4 regions of the Priestia sp. JSM ZJ58 genome follow, and region 2 is predicted to be linked to each of the others. Evidence: riboswitches for the same ligand, from Rfam matches in the RefSeq annotation. Region 2 holds a riboswitch; each other region holds the start of a gene.

Region 1 (4,198 bases), on a different contig from region 2:
GTTAATAATTAGATTCAATGAACTCCCTCCATTGCTCTCGTTAGCTGAAATGATGTAAAGAATGAATGATTTGGCTTTTTCCCTAACAAAGCATCAGCCATAATTTTTCCAGTTGCAGCGCTTAATAAAATACCGTTTCGGTAGTGGCCAAAAGCCATGTGCAGATTCGCTATTTCAGGGTGCTCTCCTAAATAAGGCCAGCCATCATTTGTTTGTGGACGAAGACCAGCCCATGCTTTTTCAAATGTGGCTTCTTTAATGGCCGGCAGAAGCGCAGAAGCTTTATTCAGCAAAAATTGAATACCTTGTGCAGAAACGGTCTTAGTAAAATCATGCTGCAGCTTAGTTGCCCCGATTACGATTCTTCCACCAGTCTTAGGGACTAAGTAAAAACCTTCATCTAAAAAAATCGTTTTAGAAAGCAGGGGCTTATAACTTTGCAGAGCAATACACTCTCCTTTTACAGGAAACACCTCGCCTAAATGTTCAGAAGAAATAAAGCGTTTAGCCCATGAGCCTGCTGCAATCACTACTTTTTCTCCATAAAAAGAGCCTTTGGACGTCTGTACCCCTTTTACTGTTTCATTTTCCATAATCAGAGAGTGAACGTCACAGTATTCGAATACATCTGCTCCGTGATACAAGGCTCCATGAGCAAGAGCTTGTGTTAACTTAGCCGGAGCTAGCTGGCCGTCTCCCGGTATTGTAATGGCTCCGTATATGTCTGGAGAGAGCCCGGGTTCTAACAAACGCGCTTCTTTTACATCGATCCATCTTACATCTTTGTCCCACCGGTGGTGCTGAGCGGCTTTTTTCTTTAATACGTGTGCATCTTCTTCTGTTACAGCGACTTTTAATAAGCCTTTTTGAATGAGCTCTACGTCGATAGCCGTTTTTTCTTTTAGTTCCTTCACCAGTTCAGGAAACATGCTTCTGCTCTTAATAGCAAGGTCTAAAAGAGGACCTTCTTCATCAATTTCAGCTTGAGCACCTAAAATACCAGCGGCTGCACTTGAAGCTTCACAACCAACTTGATTGCGTTCAAGAATAGCTACTGACGCTCCTTGTTTTGACAAATGATAAGCGATAGAAGAGCTGATTATACCTCCTCCGATTAACAGTACATCATAATGCTGCTTCATTTTCTCCACCTCCAGATGTCCATATATGAGAATATTGTTTAATCGCTTTCAGGGGATCTTGCGCAAGCATGACACCAGACATCACGGCTATACCGTGTGCTCCTGTTTGAAGTACCTCTTTGGCATTTACAGGTGTAATTCCTCCAATGGCAATAACCGGTATCTGCACAGCGTCTACTACTTCTTTTAGTGCCGCTATCCCTCGACTTTTTAATTCTTTTTTTGAATGTGTTGAATAAATATGTCCGTATAAAATGTAGTGAGCACCATCTTTTTCAGCTTCTAAAGCCTCTTCCACAGAGTGAACTGACTTTCCAACAATAAGAGAAGGAAATGCGTCTATAACAAACGAAACGTCTAAACTATGATAGGCAAGCTGTACACCTTTTGCTTTTAAAGCATGCGCTACATCAACTCGGTCATTCACAATAATTTTAGAGCGACAAAATGGTAGGCTTTCTAGTAAACATTGAATCTGCTTTGCCGTTTTCTTTTTTTCTCTAATATGAATGGCGCCCGCAAAAGGCGCGATAGCCGTTAAAATTTTTTGAAGCTCTTCGATTGGCTGCTTATCTGTTGTAATGACATGAAATTTAGGAATATCCACATGATCGAAACCTTTCCATTCAGAATAAAGAGAAATTTCAATCACTTCATCTTGTGCAGAGGGCTTTATTACATACAAAAAACCACTCTACAACGTAGAGTGGTTAGCATGCATCGTTATGTAAACATGATCGCCACTTCCCTACGCTGGTCCAAACCAGATCAGGTTCAAAGGGTCCGAAATACATCCGTCTCAGCTTCAAAAAGCTCCCCTAGTGATTGCTATTTATTGATTTTGTTTTTGCACTTAAAATTATAACACAACTAGATGTAAATACAATATCTCTTTATGCTCTTACGGCTCTCTTCCTTTTATAGATGTATCTTTTAAGCTTCTTTACTAAGAGGCCCGGCGCACCGAATCATTCTGCTTTTTATATAGTTAGTAATCGGTATAGTCGTCAAATTCTTCTTTGTCTTTTTCCTTTTTCCGATCCCATATAAACAGCAGGAGTAACATAATAAAAGTTAGAATATAAAAACCGTAAAAAATAAATGCCGCCACAACATTTATAAATAAAAATAAAAAACCAATGATCTGACCTGCAACAGCTACAATCAACAAAATGTATTTCCAAACTTCTGCTTTTCTATCCATTCTCTACTTCTCCGTCTTTTTGTTTTTCCCTACTAGAAACGTTCTCTTTACTTATAATAAAAACGTTCCTGCCAGTAAACCGACTGTAAATAAACCAACTGTTCCAAATGCTGAAATCCCCACGTACGCCAACATTTTCCGATAAGATTTTTCCCGAATTAACTGTACGGTTTCCACACTAAACGTTGAAAAAGTGGTAAAGGCACCAAAAAACCCAATGCCAATCATTAAAAATATTGAATCATCATAAGCATGACTCGGAACCTTTCCATAATAACTACCGTAAAAAAGACCAAGCCCAAACGCACCGAGCAAGTTTACAAACAGCATTGAGACTGGAAAAGGAGGGTTTGAAACTGTTTTTGTAACTTTTAAACCCAAAAGATAACGGCATATTCCTCCAGCTGCCCCGCCAAGTGCCAAGCTCACTATGCTCATTTACTTCACCTCATGTACTTTCACTAAATTTTTCCCTGCCGCTTCACCGCATAGATAGCCTGCTAAAGCAAGAAGGATTCCACCTACTAAAGAGACAATGACATAAATGGCTCCCCAAAATAAATGGTGCTGAGTGAGAGAAATGACGTCTCCTGCAAAGGTTGAATACGTTGTAAAACCGCCGCACACGCCAACTCCTAGTCCAAGCTTTATCCATTCTTTTGGCTTTTTCCACGCAAAAAATCCTGTTAATAGGCCTAGTATGAAGCTTCCTAATAGGTTTTCAATTACCGTTCCTATTGGATAGCCCGTATATAATAAGGAAAGATTTAGCAAATAACGCGCATATGTACCAGCGATAGCACCAAAGGCAATTGAGATTAAGTTTATGGCTTTCATCATATCGCTCCGTTTCATAAATTCTTCTTTAAGTGTACCATAAGGAATTTATTTCTACCTTAACATTTAACTATATGTTTATTGCACCAAAAGTCATGAAAAAATGAAAGAGAAAATCGTCGCATGAAACTTCCTTTTTACTCCTCAAATATCCCTTAAAAATCCACTTAATCCAAATTTTAAAATCTTTCTGTATCCTTATGACAAACCGTGTATAGAAGGTATATTTCCCTTATTTTAAGTCACATTAATCGTATAAGTTTTTTTTGTTGACTTTTGCTGTGTTCTTGTTTAGTATCACAGAGTATCATTTCCTATCAGAATACTAGGGGGTTTAGAAAATGAAGAAATTTGCTGCACTTTTGTCGCTACTATTAGCTTTCACAGTTGTGCTTGCCGCATGCGGTTCTAGCTCAAAAAATGAAGCAAACAATGGAGACAATAAATCTTCACAAGAGGATTTATATAATAAAGTGAAAAAAGATGGCGTATTAACAATTGGAACTGAAGGTACATACCCTCCGTTCACTTTTCATGATGACAAACAAAAGCTAACTGGGTTTGATGTAGAATTGGCTCAAGAAGTAGCTAAACGTCTTGGCGTAAAAGCTGAGTTCAAAGAAACACAGTGGGATGGCATGTTTGCCGGATTAGATGCTAAACGCTTTGACATGATTGCTAATGAAGTGGGTATTCGTGAAGATCGTCAAAAGAAATACGATTTCTCTGACCCATACATCCAGTCAGGCGCCGTATTAATTGTTCGTAAAGACGAAAAAGATATCAAATCATTTAAAGATTTAAAAGGAAAAAAATCAGCACAGTCATTAACAAGTAACTACAAAGACATGGCTCAATCTTATGGTGCAAACATTACGAGTGCTGAAGGTTTTGCTCAAGCAGTAGAACTAATGAGCGCAAACCGTGTTGATGCTACAATCAACGATAAATTATCGTTCCTTGACTATAAGAAAAAGCACCCTAACGCACCTATCAAAATCGCGGATGAAAAATC
Region 2 (4,198 bases):
TAAGTGATTCAGCAAGACAAGATATTATTTTGCTGCTCGCGGAAAAAGAGCCTTTAACCGTTAATGAAATTGCAAACGAGTCTACTTTATCACGACCGGCAATTTCTCATCATTTAAAAATTTTACGTGATCAAAAGCTTGTGCAAATTGAGCAAAAAGGAACGCAGAGATATTATTCATTAGCTTTAAACGAGGCAGTTGAGCTATTAAAAAGCTTGCTTGCTACAGTTGAAGCTGAATGTTTATAGGGAGATGAAAGAGATGAACCACGAGCAATTCTATATCACAGATGAAACGGTCATTGAACATATTGTCTCTACACAAAAGCAGTATTTCTATGCACAAAAGACAAAGAGCATCAGCAGCCGCATTCAAGCGCTGAATAAGCTCAGAGACGCAGTCAAACAAAACGAGCAGAGAATTATGGATGCTTTAAAACAAGACTTGAATAAATCCGAAGTAGAGGCGTACACGTCGGAAATTGGGATTTTACTAGAGGAAATTCGGTTTACGCTTAAGCATTTAGCAAAATGGATGAAGCCTAAAAAAGTAAAAACCGCTTTAACACACGTGGGCTCTAAAGGGAAAATTGTTCCTGAACCGTATGGAGTCGCGTTAATTATTGCTCCGTGGAACTATCCGTTTCAATTAGCGCTGTCTCCTTTAGTAGGAGCGATTGCCGCTGGAAACACGGCGATTATAAAGCCTTCTGAATTAACGCCTAGCGTATCTCGGGTTATACAAGAATTACTAGCTGAGGCTTTTGATCCAGCATTTGTGACCGTGATTGAAGGCGCTGTAGACACGACGAGCCTGCTTTTAAAACAGCCCCTCGATTATATTTTCTTTACGGGAAGTGTAAATGTAGGGAAAATTATTATGCAAGAAGCAGGGAAGCAGCTTATTCCCGTCACGCTGGAGCTAGGAGGAAAAAGTCCGTGCATTGTACATGAAGATGCAAACCTAGATCTTGCAGCGAAGCGAATTATGTTTGGCAAAGGAATGAATGCAGGCCAAACGTGCGTTGCTCCCGATTATTTGCTCGTGCATAAAAAGGTAAAAGCGCAGCTAGTGGAGAAACTTCGCGAAGCGATTTATCAATTTTACGGTAGTAATCCGCTTGAAAGTGAGCGCTACGGCCGTATTGTCAGTGAGCGCCATTTTATTCGGCTAGTTGAGTTTTTAAAAGACGGAAACGCTATAGTTGGAGGCGGGTATAATAAAAGTACGCTCACAATAGAACCTACGGTGTTAAGTGAAGTAAGCTGGACATCAGACGTTATGCAAGAAGAAATTTTTGGGCCTATTCTTCCTATGATTGAATACGAAACGTTAGACGAAGTTATTCATAAAGTTCAAGAAAAAGCTAAGCCGTTAGCTCTTTACTTGTTTACGGAAAGTGCAAATGTACAAAACGTCATAACGGAGCGTCTTTCATTTGGAGGAGGCTGTATAAATGATACGCTTATGCATATCGCTACGCCATATTTACCCTTTGGCGGAGTTGGAGAAAGCGGTACGGGCCAATATCATGGAAAAGACAGCTTTCAGACATTTTCTCATTTTAAAAGCATGCTGTCTCAAACAACCAAGTTTGATTTGTCATTCCGCTATCCTTCAGAGAAACAAAACTTGAAAATGATTAAAAAATTATTGAAATAAAAAGCCTCCTGATAGGAGGCTTTTTCGTTATTTTGAAAGTGAAAGCTGAGAAAGCGGCCATTTTTCTTGTGTATACGCCATTTCCCAAAATAAATACTCCAGCTCACAGCTTTTGATAAAGTGATCTTTCATACGATTACGTTCTTCTTCAGTCGCTTGCTCGGTGAGTTCATCAAGTTTGTTACAAAACCATTGTGTTGTGCCATTCATTTCTTCATTATTATAAAACTGAATCCATTCATAAAAAGGATGAGAAGGAGATGGATTTACTTGTTCTGTAATGCGCTGGCCAATTTCAACGTACGTCCACGGACATGGAAGAAGCACGGCAATGATTTCCGCTAAGCTGCCTGTATGCGCAACGCTTGTCATATGGTTAATGTAGTGGCTGGCCGTTGGTGAAAGAGCCTCAGTGTGGAGGTCTTCATAGCGTACGCCTGCTACTTCACAAAAATTATTATGAGGGTGTACTTCACTATGTAATACCGTAGAAATGCCGGCATTAAAGGCTTCCATTTCGGTACGCGTACGGCATTTTGTTAAAGCAGCGCCGTAAATGCGGACAAATGCTGTTAAGTATTCGTAGTCTTGAGAAACGTAGTGAATAAGCGCTTCTTTTGGCACGTCTCCTTCAGCAATTCCTTTAATAAAAGGGTGGTTAAAAATGGCTTCGTAAATATAGTTTGCTTCTTGTCTTAATTGAGATGAAAATGACATCAAAATCCTCCTTTAATTATGAGGAAGTCACAAACAAGCACATAAAGGAAATAAAAAACACTCCGTTTATAAACGGAGTGGCAAAGGACAGTACAAAACTGAACATTGCCACTTTCCTACGCTGGTATGAGCCAGATCAGGTTCAAAGGGATCAAGAAAACTTGTCTCAGCCGGTCGGCACCCCTAGTGGACTTCCTATTAGTCTATGTTTAACTTACCATATATTCTGAAAAATAGAAAGCGTTACGGAAAATTGTTCCCTAACGGTTTTTATCTCTTAAAGAGGTAGCTTCTTGAAGCTATTTTTAATCATTTTTGTTTAAAAATGCATATTTTTAGGGAAGAAGAGGTATTAATGAAGGGAAGAGCCGTTTTCGTCTCCGAAACATTCCCATATAAATAGAAGAAAGGAGAGAACAAAATGGCAAAATTTCGTTTGTATGCTGTATTAAATACAGTAGGCTTGGCTATTACACTTCTTGTGAATTATTTAGCAAATGCGATTCCAATAGGAGGCAAAACAACGGCAGAGGCTTCTGCGCAAGTTCCTACGTTGTTTACACCAGCCGGTTATGCCTTTGCTATCTGGGGCGTTATTTATTTGTTATTAACCATTTGGGTTATACGCCAATTTTTTGCAAGAGAAGATCAAAAGGAAATATATGCACGTATCGGCATTTGGTTTTTTCTAAACTGTTTGTTAAATAGTGCGTGGATCTTTATTTTCCAAAACGATTACTATAAGTTATCCCTTTTAGTTATGCTCTTTATTTTAGGCACATTAATGATTGTATATTCCATTATTCAGCATTCTCGGATGACGACATGGTTTATGCGTCTGCCGATTTCGCTTTATCTTGGATGGATTTCTGTTGCGACTATTGTTAATGTATTTGTCGTATTTCAAGCAAATGGAATACAGCACTTACTTGGCCTAAATGAGTTAGCATGGACGATTATTATGCTGCTGGTAGGGGCTGCGCTGGGCATTATGTTTACATTAAAAAACCGAGACGCTGTTTATCCGCTTGTTTTTATTTGGGCTTATATTGCCATTGCGGTGAAACAAAGTGGAAATCAGCCAATTGTCATTACTGTTATCATCTCGATTGTTTTATTAGCAATTGCTATTATTGTGGGACTGATTAAACGCTATAGACGTTTTTAAAAAGAAGCTCTAGCTTTTGTAAGCTAGAGCTTTTTATGATGCTCTTTTGATTGTAAAAAAGCAGCTGTAAAAGCAATTAAGCTAATTAAAATACCAAAAGGAACAACAATTGGTACGAATGATAAAATAAATGTCATAAGCGTAACCTCCATGTTGCATCGGTGCATAATGAAAAATTCAACTTTTTAAATTGAAGTTCCGCTATTATAGTATGCTAGGCTTTATGTTTGGAGCCTATATGTTTAGAAATAAACGAAAAAGGCAACATACGTTACATATAGTTTATATAGGAGGAGTTAAAATGGAAACATATTTAGTGGCTTACACAGATAAAGACGATATGGAATATAAACAAGTGACGTGCGAGAGTTATGAAGATGCAGAGCGTACAGTTCTTCGTTTAGAGAGAGAAGGGCATATGCATATTGAAGAAATATCAAATCAAGAAGCCTACCGTGGAGACGAATCATCGTACAGAGAATAATTTTTGAATAGAAACATCAAACTCAAAATGAAGAGGCAGCTGCTTCTTCATTTTTTCTATTCTATATAGATATCGTTTTATAGAAAAAAGTAAAACGGGAATGATTTTCTTCTGCATTTATGTTACAGTACTAATCAGATGAGTTTTGAGTTTAGAAGAGGAGAGAG
Region 3 (4,198 bases), on a different contig from region 2:
AGTCAAAGAAGGTGATGTTGAAGTGAATGTAAGCATCAGGTCAATTGTTAAAAAAGTCATGTTCATTCTATTTATTGCGTACGGGGCAGTGGTCATTTATGCTACGCTCATACGGGAAAACGAACATGTTTACGGAAAAGCAATGAACTTGGATTTATTTAGTACGATCCGTCTGATGTGGGATAGCGGTAATATAATGCTCACTCTGACAAATATACTGGGAAATATCGTAATGTTTGCGCCGCTTGGAATGTTTATTCCGTTGTTTATGAAGTGGTTTGACGGTTTTATTCAAGTCTTTACGACTGGTTTCTTAATCAGTTTTCTGATTGAAATTTTACAGTACAAGCTAACGGAACGAGTATTTGATATTGATGATATCTTTTTGAATACGCTAGGTACATTTATAGGCTGGGTTATTATTAAAATACTATATTGGATCAAGAACGTGCTGAAAGCACGTTTCAAAAAAAGATGAAAGGACTTCTTTACGAAGTCCTTTTTGCATCTTGTTGATAGAAACACTTAATGCAGCGTCTTACGGAAGAATGTGAGGATTCAACGATAATATGCTGACAATTTTGCTGAACAAATAATAACTTTCCTTCAAGCTGCTTAATTTGTTTTTTTAGCTGTTCTACTTCATTATTGATAGATATTTGAACCACTGTTAACAAACTCTTTAGCTTTTTCTTTCATTCCTTCTTTTCTTACTTCGTTTACATCTTTTTCATTTTCTTGAGCCATGTTACGAATATCTTGAGAAATACGCATCGAACAGAATTTAGGTCCACACATTGAACAGAAATGGGCTGTTTTAGCACCTTCAGCGGGAAGTGTTTCATCGTGATATTCTTTTGCGCGCTCTGGATCTAGTGACAGGTTAAATTGATCATTCCATCTAAATTCAAATCTTGCTTTAGACAGAGCATTATCGCGTTTTTGTGCTCCTGGATGGCCTTTTGCTAGGTCAGCAGCATGCGCAGCAATTTTATAGGTGATAACGCCTTCGCGAACGTCTTCTTTATTCGGGAGTCCTAAATGTTCTTTTGGCGTTACGTAGCAAAGCATAGCTGTCCCAAACCAGCCAATCATTGCAGCACCAATACCTGATGTAATATGGTCATAGCCTGGAGCGATGTCGGTTGTAAGCGGTCCAAGAGTATAGAAGGGAGCTTCCTGGCATATTTCCATTTGTTTATCTACGTTTTCTTTGATGAGATGCATTGGAACATGTCCAGGACCTTCAATCATAACTTGAACATCGTGTTTCCAAGCAATTTTAGTTAATTCACCAAGCGTTTCTAATTCACCGAACTGTGCCTCATCATTAGCATCTGCAATGGAACCAGGACGTAGCCCATCGCCAAGCGAAATAGCAATATCGTATGCTTTACAGATTTCACAGATTTCTTCAAAGCGAGTATATAAAAAGTTCTCTTCATGATGAGCTAAACACCACTGCGCCAAGATGGATCCTCCGCGTGAAACAATACCTGTCGTACGTTTCGCTGTCAGAGGAATATAACGTAAAAGAACACCTGCGTGAATAGTAAAGTAATCAACACCTTGTTCTGCTTGTTCAATTAATGTATCGCGGTATGCTTCCCACGTTAGATCTTCTGCTACGCCTTTTACTTTTTCAAGCGCTTGGTAAATAGGAACGGTCCCTACAGGAACAGGCGAGTTGCGGATAATCCATTCGCGTGTTGTGTGGATATCCTTTCCTGTTGATAGATCCATAATTGTATCGGCTCCCCAACGCGTTGCCCATGTCATTTTTTCTACTTCATCTTCAATAGCTGAACGAATAGCTGAATTTCCGATATTAGCATTAATTTTCACATGGAATTTGCGGCCGATAATCATCGGTTCGCTCTCAGGGTGATTGATATTATTAGGGATAATCGCACGTCCTCTTGCTACTTCTTCACGCACAATTTCAGGATTCATCTGTTCACGAATAGCGATAAATTCCATTTCGGGCGTGATGACTCCTTTTTTCGCATAGTGCATTTGCGTTACATTTTGATTTTTTTTCGCGCGCAAAGGTAAACGTTTAGTGATAAAGCGCTCGTACTGATCTCTTGGATCACCGTCATAATAACCGTTATCCTGTGGCTGAACCGTACGGCCTTGATATGTTTCTACATCGTTTCGTTCTGCAATCCACTTTTCGCGCAGAGCCGGTAATCCTTTTTGTAAATTAATTTCATAAGAGGGATCTGTATAAACACCGCTCGTGTCGTATACACGTACGGGACTATTTTCTTCTTCACCAAAAGACCCTGTAGTAGGAGACTGATGAATTTCACGCATAGGTACTTTAAGGTCTTGTCTGGATCCTTGGACATATACTTTGTGACTGTTTGGAAAAGGCTTTTTCATAGAAACTGATACATTTTGTTTTGACATTACATATTCCTCCGGTTTCGCATAAAGTGTAGCTATACCGAACCATAAAAAATCGGGTTCTGTGATAGACAGAACCCGATGGAATAGGCAAAAAAAGAATAAAACTATACTATTCTTCTCAAGACTACTTCCCTCCGCTGGTATAACCCAAATCAGGTTCAAAGGGTTAAAGAGTTTTATTGCACTCTTCTCTCAGTCTGAGCTATCAGACACCCCTAGTAGAAATAACATTCAAATTATTCAATTTACGGCTTAAGTTTACCATCATTCGGTAAAAAATCAACCCTTAAATAAAAAAAGCTAGACAATTAGCGTTGTCTAGCAGCATCGATTGCAATCACAATAGCTGTAATAATATGCATGATAAATCCCAAAAATGGAATCCAAGCAACCAGTGAGGTAACAAGCCCTAGTATGTTTCCATAAGCAGATAACCCTCGTCTATTAGCTAAAATGAGTGTGATAGCATGAAGAATAAATCCAATAAAAAGAGGAGTATAGCTAAAGCCCATAACAATCCCCGCGCCAATTAAAGGAATTCCCAGCAAGGCTTCATACCCAGCAGTGACCCATTTCATTGTACGTACATTTCCATTCATAGTAAAAAGCCTCCTAAAAAAGATACTACTATATACGAGAAAAGAGAGAAAAAAGTTTCAAATTACTTAGGGGATATGTCGTATAATTCAGCCCTATTGGATTAAAATGATAGATGACAGTAAAGGGGGATGGAAAAAACATAATGATTTAGTCATTTTTTCACACTAAAGAAAAATAGTCTAGATGATTCATTTTTAGCTAAGGAACCAGAATTTATACTGAACATAGTGACTGCTTTTTAAAATAAATAAAAGCTGATATCGTGTTTTTTGGTTGTAGCATGTAAGCTTTTTATTACAAATTATTAAAGATTCTTATCTTTTTGCAAATACACATTGTATTTCATAGTTTTAACAATTATGATAAAAAAGCAAGTGTCAAAATAGGAAAATAGTTGAGCATGTAAAACGAAGCGATAAGCTTATTAATTTGAAAGAAAGGCAAGGTACATAGCTTTATGTGGGAAATTATTGTAGCAATCATTTTAGGGATTGTAGAAGGTTTAACAGAGTTTGCTCCTGTTTCGTCAACTGGGCATATGATTATTGTGGATGACCTGTGGTTAAATTCAAAAGAATTATTTTCATCTCCAGTAGCTAATACATTTAAGATTGTTATTCAGCTAGGGTCGATCTTAGCAGTAGTTGTTATTTTTAAAGATCGTTTTATTAATTTATTAGGATTGGGAAAAAAACCAGCTGCTGCAATTGGACCGACAAATCGCTTAAATTTAATGCAGGTAATTGTTGGTTTGTTACCCGCAGGAGTGTTAGGACTTTTGTTTGATGATTACATTGATGAACATTTGTTTTCTTTAAATACGGTGCTAATTGGCTTAGTGGTCGGAGCTGTATTAATGATTCTAGCAGATTTGTTTGGACCTAAACGTCCGCGTGTAGAGACGGTGGACCAAATGTCTTATGGACAAGCACTAGGTATAGGACTGTTTCAATGTATTGCTCTTTGGCCAGGTTTTTCTCGTTCAGGCTCAACGATTTCAGGAGGGGTTCTTCTTGGAATGAGCCATAAGGCAGCCGCAGATTTTACATTTATTATGGCAGTGCCAATTATGGCAGGAGCAAGTGGACTTTCATTGGTTAAAAACTGGCAGTATTTCACATCAGATGCACTACCGTTTTTTATTGCTGGTTTTATCAGCGCCTTTATTTTTGCGCTTATATCG
Region 4 (4,198 bases), 460 kb from region 2:
CTTCAAACTAAACAAGAAATCATAGACTACATCCAAACCATTCCTAATCACCAACTTCCATCTTTTGCAACTCATTTAAGCAGGTTAATTCAGCGTATTTATTATATCGAAGCTGCTGATTACTATAACCGTCCCCTCAAAGGTTATATGCTTGTTATGAAAAACCAATCCGCTTATATATCTCTTCATTTTGCCGATCAGCTCATATAAAAAAAGCTCTCTATTCAAAAGAATAGAGAGCTTTTTTTATTCGTATTTTTTCACTGTTACTTGACATTCTTTTAACGGGATAAGCTTCGACTTTTTCGTCCATTTGTATCCTAACCAAACAATTAAGAATAAAGGAAGTCCGATATAAGAAACAAGTACACCGTACCAGTCAATCGAGTCACCCATAAACGCCGAATAGTTTTGGCCTAAAATAACAACGGCACATAAAATAAAGGCAAAGATAGGGCCAAATGGGAAAAGTTTTGCATGATATGGAAGTTCACTCAAATCATGACCTTGAGCAACAAATGCTCTTCTAAAACGATAGTGGCTGATCGCAATTCCTAACCAAGCAATAAAACCAGACATACCAGAAGCGTTAAGTAACCACGTATATACCGCACCGTCTCCAAAAAATGAAGCACCAAATGCAAGTGTACCGACAAGTGCCGTTGCGATTAAGGCATTAACTGGAACGCCTCGTTTATTCACTTTTGCTAAGAACCTTGGTGCTTTTCCATCTTTCGCTAAGTTCCACAGCATACGCGTAGAAGCATACATTCCTGAGTTACCAGCAGATAAAACAGCTGTTAAAATAACGGCATTAATCGCTGATGCTGCAAACGCCAGACCTGCTCGTTCGAATATTAAAGTAAACGGACTTACTCGCACGTCATCACTTGCTAATGAATTCGCTGTGTATGGAATAAGCATTCCAATAACAAAAATAGCTAAAATATAAAATAACAAGATGCGCCAGAAGACTTGTTTAACTGCGCGAGGAACCGTTTTTTCCGGATCTTCACTTTCTCCAGCTGCGACTCCAAGCAACTCTGTTCCTTGGAATGAAAAACCAGCTGCCATAAAGATACCTAGTACAGTGAAGAATCCACCGTGAATCGGTCCATCACCAAGCGTGAAGTTTTTAAAACCTGGTGCTTCATTGTTAAAGATACCAAAAATCATCATAATACCAATAACTAAAAAGATAATAACCGTTATTACTTTAATTAACGAAAACCAAAATTCAGATTCACCAAATCCTTTTACAGAAAGGTAGTTAAGCCCAAACATAATTAATAAAAACAGGGCACTCCATAAAATAGAAGAAGAGTTCGGGAACCAAAATTTCATAATAAGGGCTCCAGCAGATAATTCAGCTGCAATCGTAATAGCCCAGTTATACCAGTAGTTCCAGCCGAGAGCGAAACCAAAGGATGGATCTACAAAACGAGACGCATACGTACTAAATGAACCAGCTTCAGGCATATAAGCTGCGAGCTCTGCTAGACTGGTCATCAAAAAGTAAACCATTACGCCAATAATAGCGTAAGCTAAAAGCGCTCCCCCAGGTCCTGCTGTGTGAATTGCTCCACCACTTGCTAGGAATAAGCCGGTTCCGATGGCTCCTCCTAATGAAATCATCGTTAAGTGGCGAGATTTCAACCCACGTTTTAATTCTTGCTGCTCTTGCATAGATAAATACTCCTTTCGAATGTACGGAAAGAGACGGGATAACATAAAAAAAGCCCGCAGTATATGTGCGCGCTTTTAAATCTGAAAACCGCGTCAACCTTCCGTGAAGATAGCTCTTCACATCACTCGCATGATGTGACAGTTCTGTTCCTGTTCGGAGACAGCCCCAGCTTAAATCAACCGAGAAGTGATTTAAACTTCGGCAATTTTTCCTTTCAAGCAACATCCTCAATGTTCTCTGCATTTCCGTTACTTTACTATTAAAAACTGCGACCTCTACCTCATCGATTAGGATGAGGGTTTTTTATATTCAATTGACATAAAAGAAGTATAACAAATACTAAAACGATTGTCATTATAAAAATAGATTCAGAAAATAGAAACATCTTTGAAATCTCTCGAATCTATTTTGTTACGTATGGTATAATAAACATTGTCTTTATACTACATAAATATCCAAACGTACCACAGGGGGAGCCGCCGTGCTGAGAGTGAACGAAATGTTCAGACCCTTCGAACCTGTTAGTTAACGCTAGCGTAGGAATGTGGGAATAGTAGCATATATTTGCTTACTCCTGTGTAAACCGTTTGATATGAATGATTCAAAAACAGGAGTGAGAAACGTGAATAAAGCATTACCTTTACAGGCTAAAATTGAAATAGCTATTTTTGCAGCATTGGCTTTTTTGATTGATCTTTTACCTTCTATAAAAATTGCAATAGGTGTAAGCATTTCGTTCTCTATGGTTCCTATCTTTATTATGTGTTTTCGATGGGGAGTTAAAGGAGGAGCTTTATCTGGATTTCTATGGGGAATATTACAACTAGCTTTAGGAAATGCGTATATTTTAACCCCGTTGCAAGCTTTTATAGAGTATATTATCGCTGTTACCTTTATTGGATTTGGCGGGATTTTCTCTAGTTCTATTAAAGGATATTTAGCTAATAATCAAAGATCAAAAGCTTTCTTTTTTATTATCTTATCTTTAATTATAGGAAGTTTTGCTCGTTATTTTTGCCATTTTATTGCAGGTTTAATATTTTGGGGATTTGCTGCACCAAAAGGAATGCCTGTTCTATGGTATTCTTTCTCCATGAATGGGATTTCGATGATTGGGTCGTTGCTATCATGTCTAATTATCCTTTCACTGTTAATCCCATCGGCATCAAGAATGATTGTAACTAAATCACACTCATCATAAGAAAAAAGACTAAATCTGCCAAGATTTAGTCTTTTTTCTTATTTGTCACCTTTGTTTACACAAAAGTGTGTCAGGTTTGATAACATAGTTAGTGAAATATTCAAAAAACTGTTTTATGATAGTCAACATATTCAAACGAGATAAAGGATTGATCGTATGCTACAGAAATGGATCACGAGCATAGGTTTAGATATTGGAACAAGCACAACAAAACTGATTGTAAGCAAACTGTTAATAGCAAATCAACAAAATCAGTTTACGCTGCCAGGCTGTCAAATTATTGATCGTCGCGTAACGTATGCAAGTTCCATCTATACAACACCTATGGTAAACGAGGTGGAAATCGATGTTCGAAGGTTAACGCTATTACTAGAAAAAGAGTACAAAAAAGCAGGGATCTCCTTAGATCAAGTGGAGGCGGGTGCTGTGATCATCACAGGAGAAACGGCTCGGAAGCAAAATGCAGAGAGTATCGTTCACTATCTAGCTGAACACGCTGGGAATTTTGTTGTTGCAACAGCTGGTGCTGACTTAGAAGGAATGTTAGCGGCAAAAGGATCGGGAGCAATCGAACATTCTGCTGAAACCAATAAAGTGATTGCCAATATTGATGTAGGTGGAGGCACTGCTAACATCGCCTTATGTCAAAATGGAAAAGTGATTGAAACGTTTACCCTGCATGTAGGCGGAAGATTAATTCGACTAAACGAAGATGGTATTGTTACCTACGTTTCGTCTTATTTAACTGAATTTTTAAAAAATAATTCTCTGATGCTTCAAGAAGGCGAAAAAGCAACATTTGAAAAACTCTCGTCTATTTGCAAATTGCTAGCTAAAGAAACCGTGGATTATGTGAGCGCACTGAAGCAAACCTCTTTGCTGCTCGTTTCCCCTCATACAAGATCTTCTACTCGGCCAGAGACAATCATGGTCTCGGGAGGAGTAGGAGCCATGATAGAGAAGGAGAAACCAAAAACAGTGAAGGAAGTGGCCATACACGGAGACATTGGTCCGCTGCTAGCTTATCAGTTTCAAGCCATACAGGTATCTCAAGCCGCTGAAACAACGCGAGCCACTGTCATTGGAGCTGGTATGCAAAATACAGAAGTTAGCGGATCAACCGTATACATTAAATCAAAGCGGCTGCCGCTAAAAAATATTCCGATTATAGAGATACCCGTACAGCAAGAGGAGGAGTGGAATCCGCAGCTGTTTCAAGAAAGAGCTCGAACGGCATGTATGCAGGCTTCAACTGTTTTCAGCGCAGAAGATCCTCCCGTTGCTATTGCTTTATCTCATTTCCCTTACTG

Evidence for each region. A riboswitch is a leader RNA that binds a small molecule or an ion and turns the genes downstream of it on or off. The one in region 2 is predicted to bind thiamine pyrophosphate.
Region 1: another riboswitch for thiamine pyrophosphate. It lies ahead of ACH6EI_RS25180 (thiamine phosphate synthase); the one in region 2 lies ahead of tenA (thiaminase II).
Region 3: another riboswitch for thiamine pyrophosphate. It lies ahead of thiC (phosphomethylpyrimidine synthase ThiC); the one in region 2 lies ahead of tenA (thiaminase II).
Region 4: another riboswitch for thiamine pyrophosphate. It lies ahead of thiT (energy-coupled thiamine transporter ThiT); the one in region 2 lies ahead of tenA (thiaminase II).

The regions. Positions count from the first base shown of each region.
Region 1 covers NZ_JBISEM010000005.1:61,857-66,054, forward strand. Annotated here, with positions in the region: gene thiS (sulfur carrier protein ThiS) at 1-18, opposite strand, end outside; gene thiO (glycine oxidase ThiO) at 15-1,142, opposite strand; gene ACH6EI_RS25180 (thiamine phosphate synthase) at 1,126-1,749, opposite strand; TPP riboswitch at 1,871-1,972, opposite strand; gene ACH6EI_RS25185 (hypothetical protein) at 2,131-2,346, opposite strand; gene crcB (fluoride efflux transporter CrcB) at 2,398-2,784, opposite strand; gene ACH6EI_RS25195 (fluoride efflux transporter FluC) at 2,785-3,183, opposite strand; gene ACH6EI_RS25200 (amino acid ABC transporter substrate-binding protein) at 3,525-4,198, shown strand, end outside.
Region 2 covers NZ_JBISEM010000001.1:2,648,357-2,652,554, reverse strand. Annotated here, with positions in the region: gene ACH6EI_RS14005 (ArsR/SmtB family transcription factor) at 1-248, shown strand, start outside; gene ACH6EI_RS14000 (aldehyde dehydrogenase) at 262-1,662, shown strand; gene tenA (thiaminase II) at 1,690-2,379, opposite strand; TPP riboswitch at 2,476-2,574, opposite strand; gene ACH6EI_RS13990 (TspO/MBR family protein) at 2,801-3,547, shown strand; gene ACH6EI_RS13985 (hypothetical protein) at 3,849-4,031, shown strand.
Region 3 covers NZ_JBISEM010000010.1:15,588-19,785, forward strand. Annotated here, with positions in the region: gene ACH6EI_RS26925 (VanZ family protein) at 23-478, shown strand; gene thiC (phosphomethylpyrimidine synthase ThiC) at 646-2,415, opposite strand; TPP riboswitch at 2,528-2,642, opposite strand; gene ACH6EI_RS26935 (hypothetical protein) at 2,724-3,014, opposite strand; gene ACH6EI_RS26940 (undecaprenyl-diphosphate phosphatase) at 3,473-4,198, shown strand, end outside.
Region 4 covers NZ_JBISEM010000001.1:2,190,573-2,194,770, forward strand. Annotated here, with positions in the region: gene ACH6EI_RS11685 (hypothetical protein) at 1-210, shown strand, start outside; gene ACH6EI_RS11690 (amino acid permease) at 247-1,686, opposite strand; lysine riboswitch at 1,789-1,973, opposite strand; TPP riboswitch at 2,147-2,247, shown strand; gene thiT (energy-coupled thiamine transporter ThiT) at 2,280-2,888, shown strand; gene ACH6EI_RS11700 (ethanolamine ammonia-lyase reactivating factor EutA) at 3,045-4,198, shown strand, end outside.